DNA from 4 places in the Paenibacillus sp. DS2015 genome. Region 1 is predicted to be linked to each of the others. Evidence: a T-box and tRNA genes for the amino acid it is inferred to sense, from the RefSeq annotation. Region 1 holds a T-box; the other regions hold tRNA genes.
What was found. A T-box is a leader RNA that pairs with one kind of tRNA and senses whether it is charged. The one in region 1 lies ahead of leuS (leucine--tRNA ligase), so its partner is inferred to be a tRNA-Leu.
Positions count from the first base shown of each region.

Region 2: it encodes a tRNA-Leu, which carries the amino acid that the T-box ahead of leuS (leucine--tRNA ligase) is inferred to sense. The anticodon was not compared.
Region 3: it encodes a tRNA-Leu, which carries the amino acid that the T-box ahead of leuS (leucine--tRNA ligase) is inferred to sense. The anticodon was not compared.
Region 4: it encodes a tRNA-Leu, which carries the amino acid that the T-box ahead of leuS (leucine--tRNA ligase) is inferred to sense. The anticodon was not compared.

Region 1 is NZ_JBNPWS010000002.1:164,474-169,228, forward strand. Features, by position in the region: gene J2T13_RS02580 (class I SAM-dependent DNA methyltransferase) at 1-127, shown strand, start outside; gene J2T13_RS02585 (3-ketoacyl-ACP reductase) at 556-1,275, shown strand; gene J2T13_RS02590 (asparagine synthase) at 1,437-1,595, opposite strand; T-box leader at 1,772-2,005, shown strand; gene leuS (leucine--tRNA ligase) at 2,126-4,564, shown strand; gene comER (late competence protein ComER) at 4,561-4,755, opposite strand, start outside.
Region 2 is NZ_JBNPWS010000002.1:311,767-316,521, reverse strand. Features, by position in the region: gene J2T13_RS03280 (hypothetical protein) at 1-205, opposite strand, end outside; gene J2T13_RS03275 (helix-turn-helix transcriptional regulator) at 418-1,293, shown strand; tRNA gene J2T13_RS03270 (tRNA-Leu) at 1,613-1,698, opposite strand; gene J2T13_RS03265 (YjfB family protein) at 1,872-2,048, shown strand; gene J2T13_RS03260 (DUF2935 domain-containing protein) at 2,105-2,920, opposite strand; gene J2T13_RS03255 (hypothetical protein) at 3,928-4,155, opposite strand; gene J2T13_RS03250 (hypothetical protein) at 4,193-4,609, opposite strand.
Region 3 is NZ_JBNPWS010000001.1:189,717-194,471, forward strand. Features, by position in the region: gene J2T13_RS01055 (zinc-ribbon domain-containing protein) at 1-443, opposite strand, end outside; gene J2T13_RS01060 (BRO family protein) at 1,033-1,737, opposite strand; tRNA gene J2T13_RS01065 (tRNA-Leu) at 2,075-2,158, shown strand; partial or broken gene J2T13_RS01070 (carboxymuconolactone decarboxylase family protein) at 2,216-2,389, opposite strand; gene J2T13_RS01075 (hypothetical protein) at 2,403-2,618, opposite strand; gene J2T13_RS01080 (hypothetical protein) at 2,801-3,130, opposite strand; gene J2T13_RS01085 (xanthine phosphoribosyltransferase) at 3,227-3,799, opposite strand; gene J2T13_RS01090 (YkvI family membrane protein) at 3,949-4,755, shown strand, end outside.
Region 4 is NZ_JBNPWS010000047.1:6,300-11,054, forward strand. Features, by position in the region: gene J2T13_RS24830 (DivIVA domain-containing protein) at 1-121, shown strand, start outside; gene J2T13_RS24835 (hypothetical protein) at 371-832, shown strand; gene J2T13_RS24840 (metallophosphoesterase family protein) at 1,063-1,791, shown strand; tRNA gene J2T13_RS24845 (tRNA-Leu) at 1,873-1,954, shown strand; gene J2T13_RS24850 (Leu/Phe/Val dehydrogenase) at 2,416-3,522, shown strand; gene J2T13_RS24855 (M3 family oligoendopeptidase) at 3,732-4,755, shown strand, end outside.

The DNA.
Region 1 (4,755 bases):
TGATCCTGAGTGGATGAAAGTGGAGCTTGTCAAAGCGGGCTTTCGTGATGTGAAATGTTACGCTGATTTTGAATGGATTGAAGCTGGAGATGAAGCTCAGCGTTTATTCTATGTAGCTGTGAAGTAAAATACAGATTAGCTCTTATATAATCTGTTAATCAGCTATCCCCAAAGTAGATTGTTTTTCTAAAGAGCATCTGATTTTCTGTAAAAAAGGACTCAAGAACACTCAAAAATACTCCATAGCACTTCATAGCACTCCATAGCAGGTCAAGAATAATCACCTTGACCTGCTATGGGTGTTTTTGTCCTACTGTAGCTAGATTTGATAGATATGGGCGAGTGAAAGTCAACGTCCTAAAGGTCTAACTCTTTGAAGCCTCAAAGTAGTAAGCGCCGAAATCACCGGTTGTTCTTCATTTGTCCAAACATACTTCAGGTTTCGTCATTCGATGTAGAGTCGCGGTAAGACGCCCTCCTGTTGAATACTTACTTATAATCAAATGTGTTAGAATATATAAACAAATATCTATAATAAGGTCAGGAGACGATATCATGGAACTCAAGAATAGAACAGCGATTATTACAGGTGCCGGTAAAGGAATTGGGTTAGCTATTGCAACCTCGCTTGCACAAGAAGGGGTACATCTTGGACTGATCGCAAGAACGACGACTGATTTGGAAGTATTGCGGGACGCTTTGATTGCAAAGTATGGTGTTAAAGTTAGTATTGCGACTGCTGATATATCTGTGCAGAGTGACGTAGATTCGGCTGTAGCTACACTTAAGGAGCAGCTAGGTTCGATTGATATTCTGATTAATAATGCCGGAATCGCAGAATTCGGGACACTGCTAGAGATGGAACCGGAAACATGGGAAAGAATAATGCAAGTTAACTTGATGGGTACATATTATGTAACCCGGGCAGTGCTTCCAACGATGATCGAGCAAAATAACGGAAATATTATTAATGTCGCATCGACTGCAGGTGAGAAAGGATTTGCTACAGGATCTGCGTACTGTGCTTCCAAATTTGCTGTATTGGGTTTGACTGAATCTGTTCTGCAGGAGGTCCGCAAGTTTAATATTCGTGTGGTTGCTCTTACTCCAAGTACTGTAAATACGGATTTAGCTCGTAATGCAGGTCTTAAAATTGGAGACGAAGAGCGGATGATGCAACCTGAAGATGTGGCTGAGTTAGCTTTGGCTACGCTTAAGTTACCACAGCGTGTTTTTGTGAAGACAGCTGGACTTTGGACGACTAATCCACAATAAGAGGTCTTGATTTATCATCGTGAATGAAGGATGCGGGGAATCTTTCTTCGTTCATTCTTTAATAATGCTCATTCAATAATTGAAAATAAACTAAATAAGCCTTGGACCCTTTGGTCCAAGGCTTATTTCAATCTGACTTTCTTTAGGCATCTTCCCAACCTCTATCGATGTTCTACCAGATCAATAGCTCCTAGCACAATGTGCGCGAGACCAAAACCTAGAGCTCCATACGCAACAAGCTTATACTTGCTTCCAAGCAGTGCAGCGCTAGATGCAGATACCACAGTCCCAAGAACAGTAGGAATCATTCCTTCACGCATGTAATCACTCCCTTAGATCGAATTGGAAAGACGAATATTAGTCTTAGTCTATAGGGGAATATTTATGCATTAATGTTATGGAATCACATCCCATTTATTGCATTATAAATATGAAGTGGATGCGATCATTGACTTGCTCCTGTTTATTCTATATAATATGTTCATTAAATTGAATATTTTAAACGTTGATGAGGAGTATTAATTTCGAAATATCATTCAGAGAGCCGACGGTTGGTGCAAGTCGGTTGATAAATTGAGATGAACTCACCTCGGAGTCATGATATGAATGGAGAAATTCCCGTGAAATATCATCGTTTTACCCGCGTTAAGGGTGTAAAGTGAGTGGAAAACAAAGAATGTATTCCGCTAACTAGGGTGGTACCACGGGAATCAAACCTCTCGTCCCTAGCGATTATACGCTAAGGATGATGAGGTTTTTTTGATGGGTACATATGAATGGCAATGGTACAGATACGCTACATACTAGATATTTAATCATGTGTATGATTTCGAAGGAGGAGCAAATAATTATGAGTGAACAACAACAGAATTATGGCTATCAGCCATTAATAATTGAACCGAAATGGCAGCAGTATTGGGAAGACAATCACACGTTCAAGACGGGTGAGGATCCGGAGAAACCAAAATTCTATGCTTTGGATATGTTCCCTTATCCATCAGGTGCTGGGCTACATGTAGGACATCCAGAGGGATATACAGCAACAGACATCGTATCACGTTATAAACGTATGCGCGGTTACAATGTGCTTCACCCTATGGGTTGGGATGCTTTTGGACTACCCGCTGAGCAACATGCGATAGACACGGGAGAACATCCTAAACATATTACGGTTAAGAACATTAATAATTTCCGTCGGCAGATTAAATCTCTAGGCTTCTCCTATGATTGGGATCGGGAGATAAGTACAACAGATCCTGAGTATTACAAATGGACACAATGGATCTTTATACAGTTATATAACAAAGGGCTAGCTTATATTGCTGAGGTACCCGTGAACTGGTGCCCAGCGTTAGGGACTGTCCTTGCGAATGAGGAAGTTATAGATGGTCTTAGTGAGCGCGGAGGTCATCCTGTTGTTCGCAAACCGATGAGACAATGGATGCTGAAGATTACAGAATATGCAGATCGTCTATTGGATGATTTGGAGGAATTGGATTGGTCTGAGAGTATTAAAGATATGCAACGGAACTGGATTGGTAAATCCAAAGGTGCCGAAGTGAAGTTCGACATTCAAGGTCACGATGCACAAGTGGTTGTCTTCACAACACGTGCGGATACACTATTCGGTGCAAGTTATTGTGTTCTGGCACCAGAACATGAGTTAGTAGCTAAGATTACTACGGCTGAGCAACAAGCTGCGGTTAAAGCTTATCAGGTTCAAGCGACTCATAAGAGTGATCTAGAGCGTACAGACTTAGCCAAAGATAAGTCAGGTGTATTTACAGGAGCCTATGCCATTAACCCAGTAAATGGAGCAGAAACGCCGATCTGGATCGCTGATTATGTTCTGGCTGGGTATGGAACGGGTGCGATCATGGCTGTTCCGGGTCATGATACTCGTGACTGGGAATTTGCTAAACAATTTGAGCTTGAAATCGTAGAAGTAGTCAAAGGTGGAAATATCGCAGAAGAGGCCTACGGTGGAGATGGAGAACATGTAAACTCTGGATTCCTGAATGGACTGCATAACGAAGAAGCGATTGCTAAGATGATTACTTGGCTTGAGGAGAATGGTAAGGGCCAAGGCAAAATCACTTATCGCTTACGTGATTGGTTATTTAGTCGTCAGAGATATTGGGGAGAACCTATTCCGATTCTACATCTAGAAGATGGAACCATGAAGACGGTCCCAGTAGATCAACTACCCCTTCTACTACCTGATGTTGAACAAATTAAACCATCGGGTACAGGGGAATCACCTTTGGCTAATGTGCTGGACTGGGTAGAAACAATTGACCCTGAGACAGGGATGAAAGCACGTCGTGAGACGAATACGATGCCACAATGGGCAGGTAGCTGTTGGTACTACCTACGCTTCATCGATCCGCATAATGATTCGGAGCTATGTTCCAAAGATAAGCAACAAGAATGGTTACCTGTAGATCTTTATATCGGGGGAGCAGAACATGCGGTGCTTCACTTACTCTATGCGCGTTTCTGGCACAAAGTATTGTATGATCTAGGGATTGTAGACACTAAGGAGCCGTTCCATAAGCTTGTGAACCAAGGTATGATATTGGGTACTAACAATGAAAAAATGAGTAAGTCACGTGGTAATGTTGTAAATCCAGATGTCATTGTTCAAGAATACGGAGCAGATACGCTACGCATTTATGAAATGTTCATGGGGCCACTAGAAGCTACTAAACCTTGGAATATTAATGGTGTGGAAGGGAGTCATCGGTTCCTTTCTCGCATATGGCGCCTCATCTTTAATGAAGATGGCAACATAAACAGTAAAATTGTTGACGGTGATGGCAGTGATGAATTTAAGCGTACATGGCAAAAGAGCATTAAGAAGGTTACCGAGGATTATGATAACCTGCGCTTTAACACAGCTATTAGTCAATTGATGATCTTCATTAATGAGGCATATAAAGCAGACACGATTTCGCGTCAAGCTATTGAGGAATTTGCTAAGTTACTGTCCCCTCTGGCACCGCACATTTCCGAGGAATTGTGGCAGCGCCTTGGACATGAGGAGAGCATCACTTATGCAGAATGGCCAACCTATGATGAATCTTGGACAGTAGATGCGGAAGTAGAGATTGTCGTGCAAGTGAACGGCAAGATCGTACAACGGACCATGATTGCCAAAGATTTGGATCAAGATGCGATGCAGGCACATAGTTTAGCTCTTCCGAGTGTTGAACAAGCTATTGCTGGCAAGTCTATCCGCAAAATTATTGCTGTACAGGGTAAATTGGTCAATATTGTAGTCGGTTAAAGATGACCGAGTGTTTGGTCTAGCTTCTGTAAATCTTCCACATACTTATTATGAGTAGTGGTAATCAGATTGTGAAAGGTACCGTCTAAGCTATGGTTTAATTGAGCTAGAGCTTGGGCGGTAATTCCACCGGGTACAGCGACAACTTCCTGAAGTTGAAGTGGAGACAGATCACCTTGGGTTAGCAGCCT
Region 2 (4,755 bases), 150 kb from region 1:
TTCCATGAATCTCATTACTGTTAACCTTTTTATCGTTTATAGAAATAGTGAAATTCCCGAACAATTTATCCTTATCATCATAATTTACTTGTTCTAAATAACTCTCATCGACAACCCAATTCATCTTGTGTGGGTCATTCTTCAGGATTAATTTTGATACATTTCCATTTGTATTGAACTCCATCATAAATCTTTGGTTTTCCACTAAGTAACCCCCTTATTTCATATAAATATTTAGAATATCGTGGATAATAGCTATTTACTGAGATGAAAACGATTAATGCAACCGCTTACTATTAAGTATAATAAAAATTATTAATAATTAAATAAACGATTACAATATCTTTTTATACTTTTTCACTTTTAGTGATATTATGTAATTAGCATGACAGCCTTAGAAAGAGAGGGGGATATTCAATGAATGACAATTTATTTATCTCTATCGCTATTCCACCTTTCCCCATATTTATCGAAGGGAATTTAACTGAGTACGACATAGGCACTTTGCATCCGGATAGAAAAAACCTGGAATATTTCGATATTATCCTCGTCAAAGAAGGGGCTTTGTACTTAGGAGAAGAGGGGATAAATTATACAATTAGAAAAGATGAAATGTTGGTCTTATTACCTAACAATCATCATTATCCATTAAAACCAACAGATGAAATAACAAAGTTTTATTGGATTCACTTTTTTACCACTGGTAACTACGTACAAAGTAATCAACCAAGACAACTGGAATCCAATATTCCTATTCCTTCACTGCATTTTCACAATAAATTTCATACCATTCATCTTTCTAAAAAGAGTCAGCTCATTGATACGGATGATATATACGAAAAAATACAAGAATTACTAGTGGGTACAACAAAAAAAGATACAGAAATAACCTTCTGGGATATTCAGCAACGATTTTTCTCTCTATTAAATCTCTTAGATGGACAAGATAATGCAAAGGATATAAGCGTTTTAATTGCTGAAAAAGTAGAACAATTTATTCGGGATAATTTTAATAACGAGATTACAAACGAAACTTTAGTTGCTAAATTTAATTTACATGAGAATACGCTTGCCAAGTATTTAAAACAATATTACGGATATACACCCATGGAATATTTAAAGGAATACAGGTTAGAAAAGGCGAGAGATCTATTACTCAAAACTGATTATTCTATACAAAAAATAGCTGAACTTTGTGGCTATAATTGGGTTCCGTATTTCTCCAGATCATTCAAACAAAAATTTGATATCTCGCCACTTCAATATCGAAAGAATCATATAGGAAAACAATAGAATAGCATTACTGCACCGATTATGAGGGGTCTATCTATCTTGATAAGCTCGGATACCGCGAAAAACCTGCCAACACCTATTCTCATTTGGAGTACAGCTCCAAAGTATCTTCAGCATCAACAATGAGCGATGTTCTGATCTTTAAATCAAAAAAAGAAAAGATCGCATTACCCTCAATAATTCATGAGAGTCATGCGATCTTTTTCTTGTTCTCTCCTCTGGGAAATGGAGAGAACTGCAGGAGAGAACTCGATAAAAAGCTCTCTCCCAAGCTGGTTCAAAAACAAGGTTTTTTCGAAAAACCCTTATGTATCAAGGATGCCGAAGACCGGAATCGAACCGGTACGGTAGTCACCTACCGCAGGATTTTAAGTCCTGTGCGTCTGCCAATTCCGCCACTCCGGCATAATAAGACGTACGTACAGCTTATAGAAGCTGTGTTGCTGAGAACAATCTATTGTCAATTTCAGCTTTTTTATTATATAATACTAGCCGATATATTACAAGTTTTTTTAAAAATTATATTAAATATCATGATATGCTCCCATATGTCGATATATAGGTAAGGGAGGTGTATTATGGATATCGCAGCATTATCTATCTCGATGAACCAAGCTTCATTGTCACAAGCTGTTGGAATCAAGTTACTAACTATATCCAAAGATCAAGTAGAGATCCAAGGCAATAACCTCGTACAAATGCTTGAAAAAAGTGTTGCTCCTAATCTAGGAAGAAACTTAGATATTCTAGCATAAATGTCAGCCCACAGAGAAATTCTGTGGGTTTTATTTTCATATAAATCAACCAGGAATCAATGCATTATTTCTTTCTTGTTTACCTTAGCGCCGGATAAAGACTGATCAAACATATCGAGAATAAAAAGGAATCGTTCAGCTTCACGGAATACATGATCCGCTAGCAAAGGATGAATAATACTTTTTATTCGACATTCCTCGATTAAATCACGAGCTGTTTTCTTGAAATCACGCAAAGATTTAACGGAAACTCGGTTTTCATCAACAAATTGACTTAGTAGCGGGACCGTTTGAGATTGTGGTCGCATATGACTTAAGTCAATCGCTTGGAACATCAGCGTATCGAAATCATTACTGAAGTCCCGTGCTTGTTCTACCAACTTACGCTCAGAGGGATCAAGTAGATGACCAATAAATTTAGCATGATCGGCCATAATCTTTAAGAAAAAGATATTTTCATCAATAATAGCATCGGGTAAGGGTTCGAGTTTCCCTAAGTTGAGTTCTTCTAAGCGGTTTCTGAAATAATTCGCTTCCCGACTTATATGATCCACCAGCAAGGGGAAATTTGTTTGTCCCGGAAGTTTGCATTGCAATATAAGGCCCAGTACCATTCTCTTAAACGCCCAAATATGAGTCGCTGCATTCCGAACCTCTGTGTTAAACTCTCTGATTGTATACGGATCTGTGTCGTTATTAAATTCATACGACCTTCTCTCAATATTCTCAAAAATAGCGTGAAACTGATGAGCTTCTTTAATAAGTTTAGTATCTTCAGCTCTAAAACCTAACCCAAGAAAAAATGAATGTTCCTTCATGATCCTAGACCAAAACCGTATCTCATCTAATGATCGGGCAACAAATGCATCCACCCCTATCCCTCCCTTGTAAAAAAGCACTTACTTTAGGCATATGGGATAGACTTTGTCCGTTATGACATCTGATTTTTTCTAAATCACTCATTTATGAAAAAGGACATGTTAAGTCTATTTGTATTTCGGTGAGGGTCAAGCGTGAGCAGGCTCACAGACCAACAATACAATACCGTCATGCTGTTTTCTGCCCTTCGTCTGATCATTCCCCTTCGGACAGTATTACTTCAATTCTCCGCTGTGTAATCTTTGCCTGATTGATCTGTATATATGATCTTGACGATTTTCCCTAGATACTTTATTGGCATCATGCTCACTCCGCATAAGAACGTTTGTAGCTTATGCGAACTAACGTTCTTTAATGAGTGCAAAAAATCCTAAAGGATTGGTGCCCAATGGGATTAGTTGTATATTTTTTTGTATTTGCATCCAAGACTCAAATCCTTAACACAAATAATAGGTATCCAGCAATCTTAAGGGCATCCTCCAGATCTGCTCAGGGAAATTTCATTACTAATCAAAAAAACACCCTACAGCACTCACTATTCAAATGTCGATATCATTAATAGAAATTAAAGTGAATGTTTGTTAGACTGTGGTTAAACATACATTTAAAGCTAACACTAAGACGATTATCATTCAATCATTCCCATTCCCCCAGGATTTCCTCCATCTTATCGACCTGAATCATATAGTGATTTATTAACTGGGTTAACATAGAAAAGGCGAGAAGATTTACGCCCATTTTGATGCTGTTTTTTTAACAGCTGTACGTGTCATTCTCGCCATCTCCACAATATAAAGATATCACACCATACATCCAGTGGAATGTTACAAATTAATTATTTCCTAGTCAAAGACAGCCGAAAATTTTCAGATGAAACTATAAGACTTATGAATCTTAAGCTATAGCCCTTAAGAAATAGGCCCAAGCAACATATTCATCTCCTGGTATAGGGGTCACGACTAGTGCTACAACCAGTAGTGTCATTCACAGATTCACTTACCTATTCGCTATTCTCTTTTTCTATCAGCTCAAGATATAATTCATACTGCTCTTTTGTGATCATTCTACCCGTTAAAATTTCACGCAGCTCTTCCGGTAGAGCTTCGAGAACCTCATCTGGAATCTGAACCTCGCCCGATTGACTTTCTTGAGCTTGCACTCTAGATTGTGGGACCAAAATTGTAAAGGCAAACACTACGGTTAAAACAAAAACAAATAATTTTTTCATGTTTTCACTCCTATTCAATAACATTTATTAGTGCTGACTAATCCTGAGATAAACCAAAAAAATTTCTAAGCGGTGTTGAGTTATATTCCTGATAGCCTTTGATACGTAATAACTCATTTAAAGCAGTATCATAATCATCCCCATTTTTAAAGAGAACCGTTACATTACAATGTGCTAATGCAACATGATCCGCGAGACGTTCGGCAACTTGGTAAAATATTTTTTCATCAATCTCTTCTAAATGATAAGAAGAATATACGTAAGCTGTTATGTGGTTTTCTCTTCTGTCCTCCCCAATTCCCTCTTCCAGCCAAGGGAAATCATCATCGGTACTTGGACGTTGCTCATCAACAAGAATGATCCTACAATCCTTGTCGTTAAACTTGATATCCCATGCTTCCAAATCCTTTAATCTTATTACTCTTTGAAACCCACTTAAAAAATCAATATCCATATAATAATCCTTTCGAAAATCAGATTTAGTTAACCTTTTGTTGTATTTCTATACAATATTAACAAATATTTACTACTTAGAATCATGCATGATTAAATATTAGTCTATAGTATTTTAATATTAGGTTGTATTTCCGATAAAAAGTG
Region 3 (4,755 bases), on a different contig from region 1:
CATAGCCACCACACTTTAGTGTTTGATTTTGGGGTTACTTTATCAGGGGAAATGGGTCCGTTTAAGACGTAGTTCCATAATTTAGCTGCTTCTGGATATACACTTGCGAGATTATTTCCGGATTTGGCCTTTTCTAATGCCTTTTGGTTGTTAGATTTAGTAGAAGAACAGGCACTGCATACATCCTCTCCCATACTTCGCTTAGTCAAAATCCGATCATATGTCTGTCCCTTTATGTGTTTTTCACAGACGTCACAAATCTTCGTAAGTTTCACATTGCTCCTTAATGGTAAGTCGCTAACTTTAACAGATATGACCGTTCCCCTCGGCACTGATATTCGTCCTCCCATTCCTTTCCTGCGCGGTATTTCATACCCTAATACCTCGTAATACTTAGTGTTTTGTGAATTTAACTGCACGCCCACTTCCGTCTCTAGTATCACCTTAGTAACACCCTCCTTCGTAAATGTGTAAAATAGTGCAAATGATTTGACGCGGATAACAGTGATTAGTGATGGCGCGATAAAATTAAGTGTTGACATTGGCGGCAACTTGTGTTATTTTCTTTAATCTTTTAAGTACTTAAGACCTTAAGTACTATAAGACCTTAAGAACTAAGACCTTGATGTATTAATCACTATCGTTCTTAATACATCTACGCACCGGATATAGTGAAATCCGTTACGTGATAGTTAAACATTTAAGGATTCGCGTGTACTTAAAGATAAAAGAGAAGATATACGACTACAACTCGCCGCCAATTCCTCCGATCCGCCGTCCGCACCTTCCGTAATCCTCCGCCTCCTAGTTTTCTTCCGTAAATTTACGTCGATTTAGCGATTTTCTACGTTGATGGGTACATTTGTTACCCTCCGTTATGAAACGCGGTAAATCGACGGTAATTTTACGGTGATTCGTAAGGGAGCGAAAATTGGATACGGTGAGGATGCGGATGCGCTTCGTTTTGATTACGTTGCGGCTTCGTTGATGTTACGCTAACTTTTCGTAAGGTAAAATAGTGCAAACGATTATTTACGCCGAGAGCCTACGCTGTAAGTACGCGATCCCTTTCGGTGTAACACGCGTTACGGGAATAGCGGTTAACCTACCGACTATACGCTTCACAGACTCAACAACTTCGAAGTAGCCACCGTCGATATAGCGCTGATACGGAAGATTTTCCTGCGTTAGCATATCCTCATCGCGTAGTCTTGCATATAGCTTGTTGCGTCCGATCCCTAGCGCCTTGGATACCTCTGCCATAGACTGCGTTCCCTCTGTGTCAATGAACGTGTCATAGGCGGCTACTTTCGGAGCCTGTACGGATAACTGCGTCTCTGCGGCGATCCTAGCGTTGCGTTCGTCACGGAGTCGCGTTACCGTCTCGATTAGGAAGTCCGGATTGTCGAGTAGCGTGTCGGTTGCGTACATTCCGTTTTGGCGGATTGATGGGATGACGTCGTGCGTAATCCAACGTTTGAATGAGCGGGCTTCGGTTTTACGGCTTCCGAGGATTAGCGAGTATAGTCCAGTTTCGTTAACTACGTTTGCCTCGCCCTGACGACCTAGATTGAATCTAGCCCGTTCATCGTCATCCAACCGCTTAAGCGCATCCGTGGGGTTTGCTACTTCAAGCACCTCGCAAATGTCCTTCGCAACAAACCACGGTTGCCCCTCGATCATTACCGTTCTTACCTCCGTAGTTCCATACGCAAACACCTTCGTTAACTGTTCCACCGAGCATCGCTCCCTTAGTAGTTTTTTCTTGCTACTGTATTATTCGGATTGACTTCGGGCGTTGGGGCGTTCTCGCGTAAATTTATTTCACACAACGCAAAAAGCGCCCACCTCCGGAGAGATGAGCGCATGGTTTACGTACTACATTGACTACGCAATCACCTACGTGATATTATAAACCTTGCGTAGATTAGGGACGCACGGATATATTTCGACGCACAAGACGTGAATAACTTACGGAGTCCTTTCGTAAGCCTTCCGTATGCGCAACGAAAAATCCTTGCGAATGATTCCGGATATTACGTATAGGAAAAGCGAAAAATAACGTACTAAATATGCGGTCGTGGCGGAATTGGCAGACGCGCACGGTTCAGGTCCGTGTGGGTTAACCCCCGTGGAGGTTCGAGTCCTCTCGACCGCATCCTATTTATTAAAGAAGACGCCCCAGATCATAATCTGGGGCGTCTTCTTTAATAAGCTAATGTAATGCCTTCTGAACTCTTGTAACACCTTGCGAGAATGCGTGACCTGCTCCAACAGCACCGGCTACCGCGACCGTTTCCATAATCTCTGCATCAGTAGCACCTTTAGAACAGGCCTCCTGTACATGATAGAGTGTACACAATTCATTGTTGGTGAATATTATTCCCAACAATGATCTATCTCTATTCTACAGGACTAACCCTTGGCTCCGAAAATACCTGATAAGAATAACTTCGATCTAACTTTACCACTTTACGGTTCTGTCGACGAATCATGACCTGTTCACTGTTCCATGCTACGACAATCCCCTTCACATCATTACTCTCTAACCCATCGCGGACCACTCTAAGCTTGTCTCCATTAACACGGTAAGCATCCAATTGTTCATCTGTTATCATCTCTAGAATGGATCCTCCTTCTGTAAAATTATATTTTCAGCAAGCACACTGATCATGAATTAGATCCGAACGTATAGCTAGAACTCGTACTTTCTTTCATTTAAAAAAGACCTAAACAGGTACATTTAGGTCGACTCTTCATGTTCTAATATTAGAAAAATAGCGATCATATATTTCAAGTTTTACCGCTGTGCATGTTCTTTACTATCATTTGTTTCGAACCAGAAATCAAGCACAGTAGCAGACATTACTCGACTATTTAAGTACTCCACTTGTTGAGATGTAAACATCTCTTTCCATGAGAAGGCGAGTTCTTCACATAATCCCACAATGGTCAATAATTCAGACCATGCTACATAACGCTTATACCAGAAAAACTGAGGGTGCTCAAGCATATAGGGATATAAATCATCAAATTCGGTATGTTTACAATCTAAGGCACGTTCAAAATGATCCTTAGCTGCGGCCAACTTATCGATGAAGAATTGTTCTGTTACCGGTTCTCTCTCCATTGTGTTGCCTCCTCTCTCTTTCTTACTTTTATTATAAGCTAAAAATATGAAGCTGGAAAGTCAATATCCAAAAATGGGCATGACCCACACTACACATTAATCCGCAAAAGTTATCGTGCCATTCTCTAAAGATTCTATTCGTACAAGGGATTCCAGTCTGATTCCTTGTTCACGAATGGTACGCGCTCCCGCTTGAAAACATTTCTCCACTACAATACCAACACCCACTAATTCTGCCCCAGAACGCTCAATAATTTTGATCAGTCCACGAGCTGCGTCACCGTTAGCAATGATATCATCAATGAACAGCACGCGATCTTCACTATTCATAAATTGGCGTGATAACATAATATCCGTCACAATTCCTTTTGTAAAAGACGGAACACGTTCACAGAGGGCATCAGGGTCTGCGAGAAGCGTCTTTTTGCGTCGTGCAAACACTAATGGCACCCCCATCGCAAAAGCTGTAGCAAAGGCAACTGCAATGCCTGATGATTCAACGGTAACTACACGAGTCACGCCTGACTCAGCGAACAACGATGCAAATTCTTTACCCATTGTCATCGTTAATTGTGGATCCACTTGATGATTTAATAAGCCATCCAACTTCAACACTTGATCGGATACCACTACGCCTTCTTCTATAATTCTTTGTTTTAATATTTCCATTTATTTGACCTCCCAAGCCAATCCTTTGACGTTAAAGTACCATAAATAAAGCCTATTCATCAAGTACTCTGGACATGTTATAGTCATGTCCCACCCTTATTGAACATACCTTGTACTAATGTGAAGCATTAGTATCAAGGAGGAAAAGTATGAAGAACACCGTTCGGGTAATGCAAATTGCCTTTACTTACATAGGAACCATCGTTGGTGCAGGATTTGCAACTGGCCAGGAAATTCTGCAATTTTTCACCCGATATGGGAAGTGGGCTACACTAACCATCATACTCTCCACCTTTATTTTCATATGGCTGGGAACCAAGATGATGATCATTTCACGCCGAATCCGCGCCAAATCTTACGAGGATCTTAACAAACATTTATTTGGCGACAAACCAGGAGAATATATTAGCTTAATTATGCTTGTCCTCCTCCTTGGCGTGAATAGCATTATGCTTGCTGGTGCCGGCTCAGTATTCGTACAACATTTAAATATGCACTATCAGACTGGTCTCATCCTAACACTCGTTGGTACTTATTTACTGTTCAGCCGCGGCATCAATGCTATTCTACAAATGAATAGCCTTGTCGTCCCCATGATGCTCAGTTTGTCTCTACTTATTGTCTTTAGCACGATGAATATGCCAAATGCGGATCAATTCATAACTTTAAATTCCGATCATAGTTTAGCCATGACTTGGATGGCCCCTCTGTTGTACACTGCTTTCAACCTCATTATGGCCCAAGCTATACTTGTCCCACTTGGAAGCCATACAGAGAGCATAAGTGTGATTAAATGGGGAGGCGTCTTAGGTGGCCTTGGCGTTGGGTTTATGTTGATGGCTGCTCACTTTGCCATGTCGGCTCATATGCCTGGGATCATGCAGTACGAGATTCCAATGGGAAGCATTGCATTTCAACTAGGAAAAGTTGTGCAGTTAATCTATGTACTGCTCATA
Region 4 (4,755 bases), on a different contig from region 1:
TATGACAGACTCATTTAAAATAGATCCAAGACAATTGGAGAATATTATTATGAAATTAGAAAATAACATCAAGGAATTAAAAACTAAAGTAAGTCCTGAACAACATTTTTATATTGAATAGAAATTGCTGTAGATTTAAAATAGTTCCTTTATGCAATTCCTCCATTATGAGGAATAGCATAAAGGTTTTTTTATGTTTTGATAACTTGATATTGTAAATAGAAGCCTTAAAAGAGGTTACGTCCTTTCGGAAAGTAACTTCATTCGAATTTGATGCGAAATTCGTAATATTATACTCTTGGATTTATGCAGGATAAATTCATAAACTTCCGAATATAGTCTGTTTAGACCTATAGAGGAGGCTGTACAATTGAAAATACGAACTAAGCCACGCGAGAGCTCTAACTTGTTAATGTGTCTTCATTTTTTTCTAGGGATTGGTGCGGTGATCGGAGGATTGATATTAATGATAGACCCTACGGGGGAGATGATAGACATGCCAGCATCTATGCTTGTTAACTCGCCTTTTGAACATTTTTTTATACCTGGATTCATTTTGTTGACTTGCTTAGGAGTTTTCCCGATTCTTATAGCTACGGCATTGAAGAAACGTTGGAACTGGGAACTAGCTAAGAAGTTAAATTTATATCAGGACAAACACTGGTCATGGGCATTTTCACTTTATTGTGGATTTGCGCTAATCATATGGATTACAGTTCAGGTTTATATGATTAATACAGTTTCGTTGATTCATGTCTTTTATATGTTGTTAGGGATATTGATCCAAATAGTAACGCTACTACCGCAAGTACAGCGGAAATATCAAGTTTAGCCTTACAATCCACCCATTTATTATTTTCCATTAACATATAATTTTGAGAGCTTTGTAGATTAGTTAGCCAACAATTATAAATATAATTTGGTTAGTATTGGGTAACAATAGTATAATGTTTGCAAAAACGTGAGCATGCTAGTAGGTTGAGCATGGACTATGAAAAAGTATTCTGCCGATGGAGGTGACTCTAGGTTCGCTCGATGCAGATTAATTGGGGGTATTTATTAATGGAGAAAATCGCAATTATTTCAGACATACATGGAAATATACCTGCATTGGAAGCCGTACTGAAAGATATCGGACGTCGCGATATAACGAGAATATTCTGTCTGGGTGATATTGTGGGAAAAGGGCCAAGTTCTGATCTTACTGTTGATTGGGTAAGGGAATATTGTGAACAGACCGTAAGGGGCAACTGGGATGAATTTATCTCTGAAGAAAGTGACTTGGAGGTTGTAAAGTGGAATCAAGCTGTGTTGGGAGAACATCGTCTTCAGTACTTACGGGAACTTCCATTCTCCATTGAATTTGTGATGAGCGGTAAATTTATTCGATTATTCCATGCTTCACCTCGAAGTATAAATGAGCGCATTCAACCTTGGGATGACCATGAGAAACGTCTATCCTTGTTTGAAAGTTCAGAATGGTGCCAACAGCAACTAACAGCAGATGTAGTTGGTTATGGAGATATTCATAATGCTTATATTCAGCACCTAAATGGAAAAACACTATTGAATGTAGGAAGTGTAGGTAACCCGCTTGATCTGACGCAGTCTTCCTATGTTGTTATAGAAGGTGAGATGGATAGCGCAACCCTAGCGCCTCTTAATATCCAGTTTATACGTGTTCCCTATGACATTGAACTTGCGATTCAACAAGCTGTCGCTACGGACATGCCTTCAATAGAGGCTTATATAAAAGAGCTTAGAACGGCTGTATATAGAGGGTTAAGTTAACACAAGTGCGACTATAAAAATGTAGTTGCAATAGTCCTCGTCACGTTGTAAAATACATAGTAGATTGTTACTTTATATTGCGCGCGTATGGCGGAATTGGCAGACGCACTAGACTTAGGATCTAGCGTTTCACGACGTGGGGGTTCAAGTCCCTCTACGCGCATCACTTAAGAAAAACCTTGAAAATCAAGGTTTTTTTTGTGTTTCTAAGGCGGAGATGCATTGGGATTAACCCCTAATTAAGAATCGCTCCTTAACCAAATATCAATAATCTAACGGACATTGATGATGCTAGATGCTAAATAGCTGAATAAGAGTATTTCTGTATTCGTATGTTTTTATAATAAGCGGAGAAAATAAGAGTATTGGTGATGATTCTACTCGAGTGAGAAGTCAATATTAGAAAGTATGACATAATATTTGACTATTGTTTTGATTTGAACTTATGTTTACTATTTTGGTTTTTCAAATTGACAAGCAGTGTTAAATGGGTTAGCTTCTATCTATATGCCGCCTTAATATACATATTAATTTTGTTTGGATTTACAAAAGTCAACTTTTTTATGTGAGGTTTTCTTTCTTTTTAAGGCAAACAAGTGTGAGTAACAGATGGAGGAATAGAGAATGAAGTTATTTGAATCTATGGAACAGTATGATTATGAAGAGGTAGTATTTTGTCAAGATAAGCAGTCTGGGCTAAGAGCAATAATCGCTATTCACGACACCACGCTTGGGCCTGCCCTTGGAGGTACGAGAATGTGGACATACGCTACAGAAGAGGATGCGATCGAGGATGCACTTCGGCTAGCTAAAGGCATGACTTATAAGAATGCTGTAGCGGGTCTGAACTTCGGTGGTGGTAAAACAGTTATTATGGGCGACCCCCGTAAAGATAAGAATGAAGCTATGTTTCGTGCCTTTGGTCGTTATATTCAGGGTCTGAATGGTCGTTATATTACTGCAGAAGATGTGGGTACAACGGTCTCAGATATGGATATTGTCTACCAGGAGACTGATTACGTAGCTGGAATCTCACCTACTTTTGGATCTTCGGGTAATCCTTCCCCCGCAACAGCATTTGGGATTTACCAAGGGATGAAAGCTGCAGCTAAAGAAGCCTTTGGGTCGGACTCGCTAGAAGGTAAGGTCGTGGCAGTACAGGGAGTAGGAAATGTAGCGTTGAACCTCTGCAAGCATTTACATCAAGAAGGGGCACGGTTAGTCATTACTGATATACATAAAGAGGCTGTTAATCGAGCACTGGAATTATTTCCTGCAAAAGTGGTAGACCCAAGTGAAATTATAGGTGTGGATTGTGATATTTATTCTCCATGCGCATTGGGAGCGACGATTAACGATGAATCTATTCCATTATTAAAAGCAAAGGTTATTGCCGGTTCTGCAAATAATCAGCTAAAAGAAGCTCGTCATGGGGATGCAATTCATGAATTAGGCATCTTCTACGCGCCTGACTATGTCATTAATGCGGGGGGCGTTATTAACATTGCTGATGAATTTAATGGTTATAATGCTGAACGTGCCATGAGTAAAGTAGGGGATATTTATCATAGTATTTCTCGTGTTTTTGCCATCTCGAAACGAGACGGTGTGCCAACCTATGTAGCGGCGGATCACCTGGCACTAGAGCGTATCGAAGCATTGAGATATTCACGTAAACAATTCCTGCAGAATGGGAATCACACGTTTAGTAAAAGAAGAACACATGCATAAGCGAACATATACGAAGATCTAATCATTCCAGCAATGCGCATATACTTGTGCATTGTTCTTTTTTTGTTGTGCTGAATGTGAACTGGAGACATGATAGAATAGGTCTAATTCGAATAATCATGAATTCTACATGAATGTTATGGAAATTCGGAGTCACTATTCATTATAATAGAAGATAGATTGTTGCTAATGAGAGGATGTATATACTTATGAAATTTAGTGAATATGGTTATGAACGCCCTAATCTAGAAGATGTTGAACAGAAATTCAAATCATTGCTTAGTCAATTCAACAACGCAAGTAGCTTTGTAGAACAAGATCAGATTATGACTTCTATTAATAAACTCCGTAGTGAAATTGAGACACAGGGTTCGATCGTAGGCATACGGCATTCTATCGATACCAATGATACATTCTATAAGGCGGAACAAGATTATATTGATGAGGCCGGCCCAGTCATCCAAGAATACATAACGGAATTCTACCACGGGCTTGTTAACTCTAAGTTCAGAGTGGATCTTGAGAATAAATGGGGAAGCCAACTTTTTCAGTTAGCGGAACTTTCGCTTAAGACGTTCAAACCAGAGATTATCGAAGATTTACAGCTTGAGAATAAGTTGACAACGGAATATTCTCAGCTTATTGCATCTGCCAAAATTATGTTTGAAGGCGAGGAACGTACATTACCACAACTGATTCCGTTCGAACAATCGACAGATCGAGAGTTGAGACGTCGTGCTGCGGAAGCAAGATTCACATTTATGGCTGAGAATGAAGAAACATTTGATCGTATCTATGATGACCTGGTTAAGGTACGGACGAAGATGGCTCATGCCCTTGGTTTTAATGATTTTATTGAACTGGGTTATGCACGTATGAATCGTACGGATTATAACGCAGAGATGGTCGCTAATTTCAGAGACCAAGTGTTGGAACATATTGTACCTGTAGCGGCTAAGTTGAAGGAACGGCAGAAGAATCGTATTGGGCTAGATCAAATGTACTATTACGATGATAATTTCAGCTTCAAATCAGGTAATGCTACACCTAAGGGAGATCCGGCGTGGATTCTTCAGAATGGTTCGAAGATGTACAGTGAATTATCGCCTGAGATGAATGAATTTTTTAAGTTTATGGTAGATAATGAATTGATGGATCTTGAGAGTAAGAAAGGGAAACAAGGTGGAGGTTATTGTACGTTCTTAAGTGAGTATGGTTCACCGTTTATTTTCT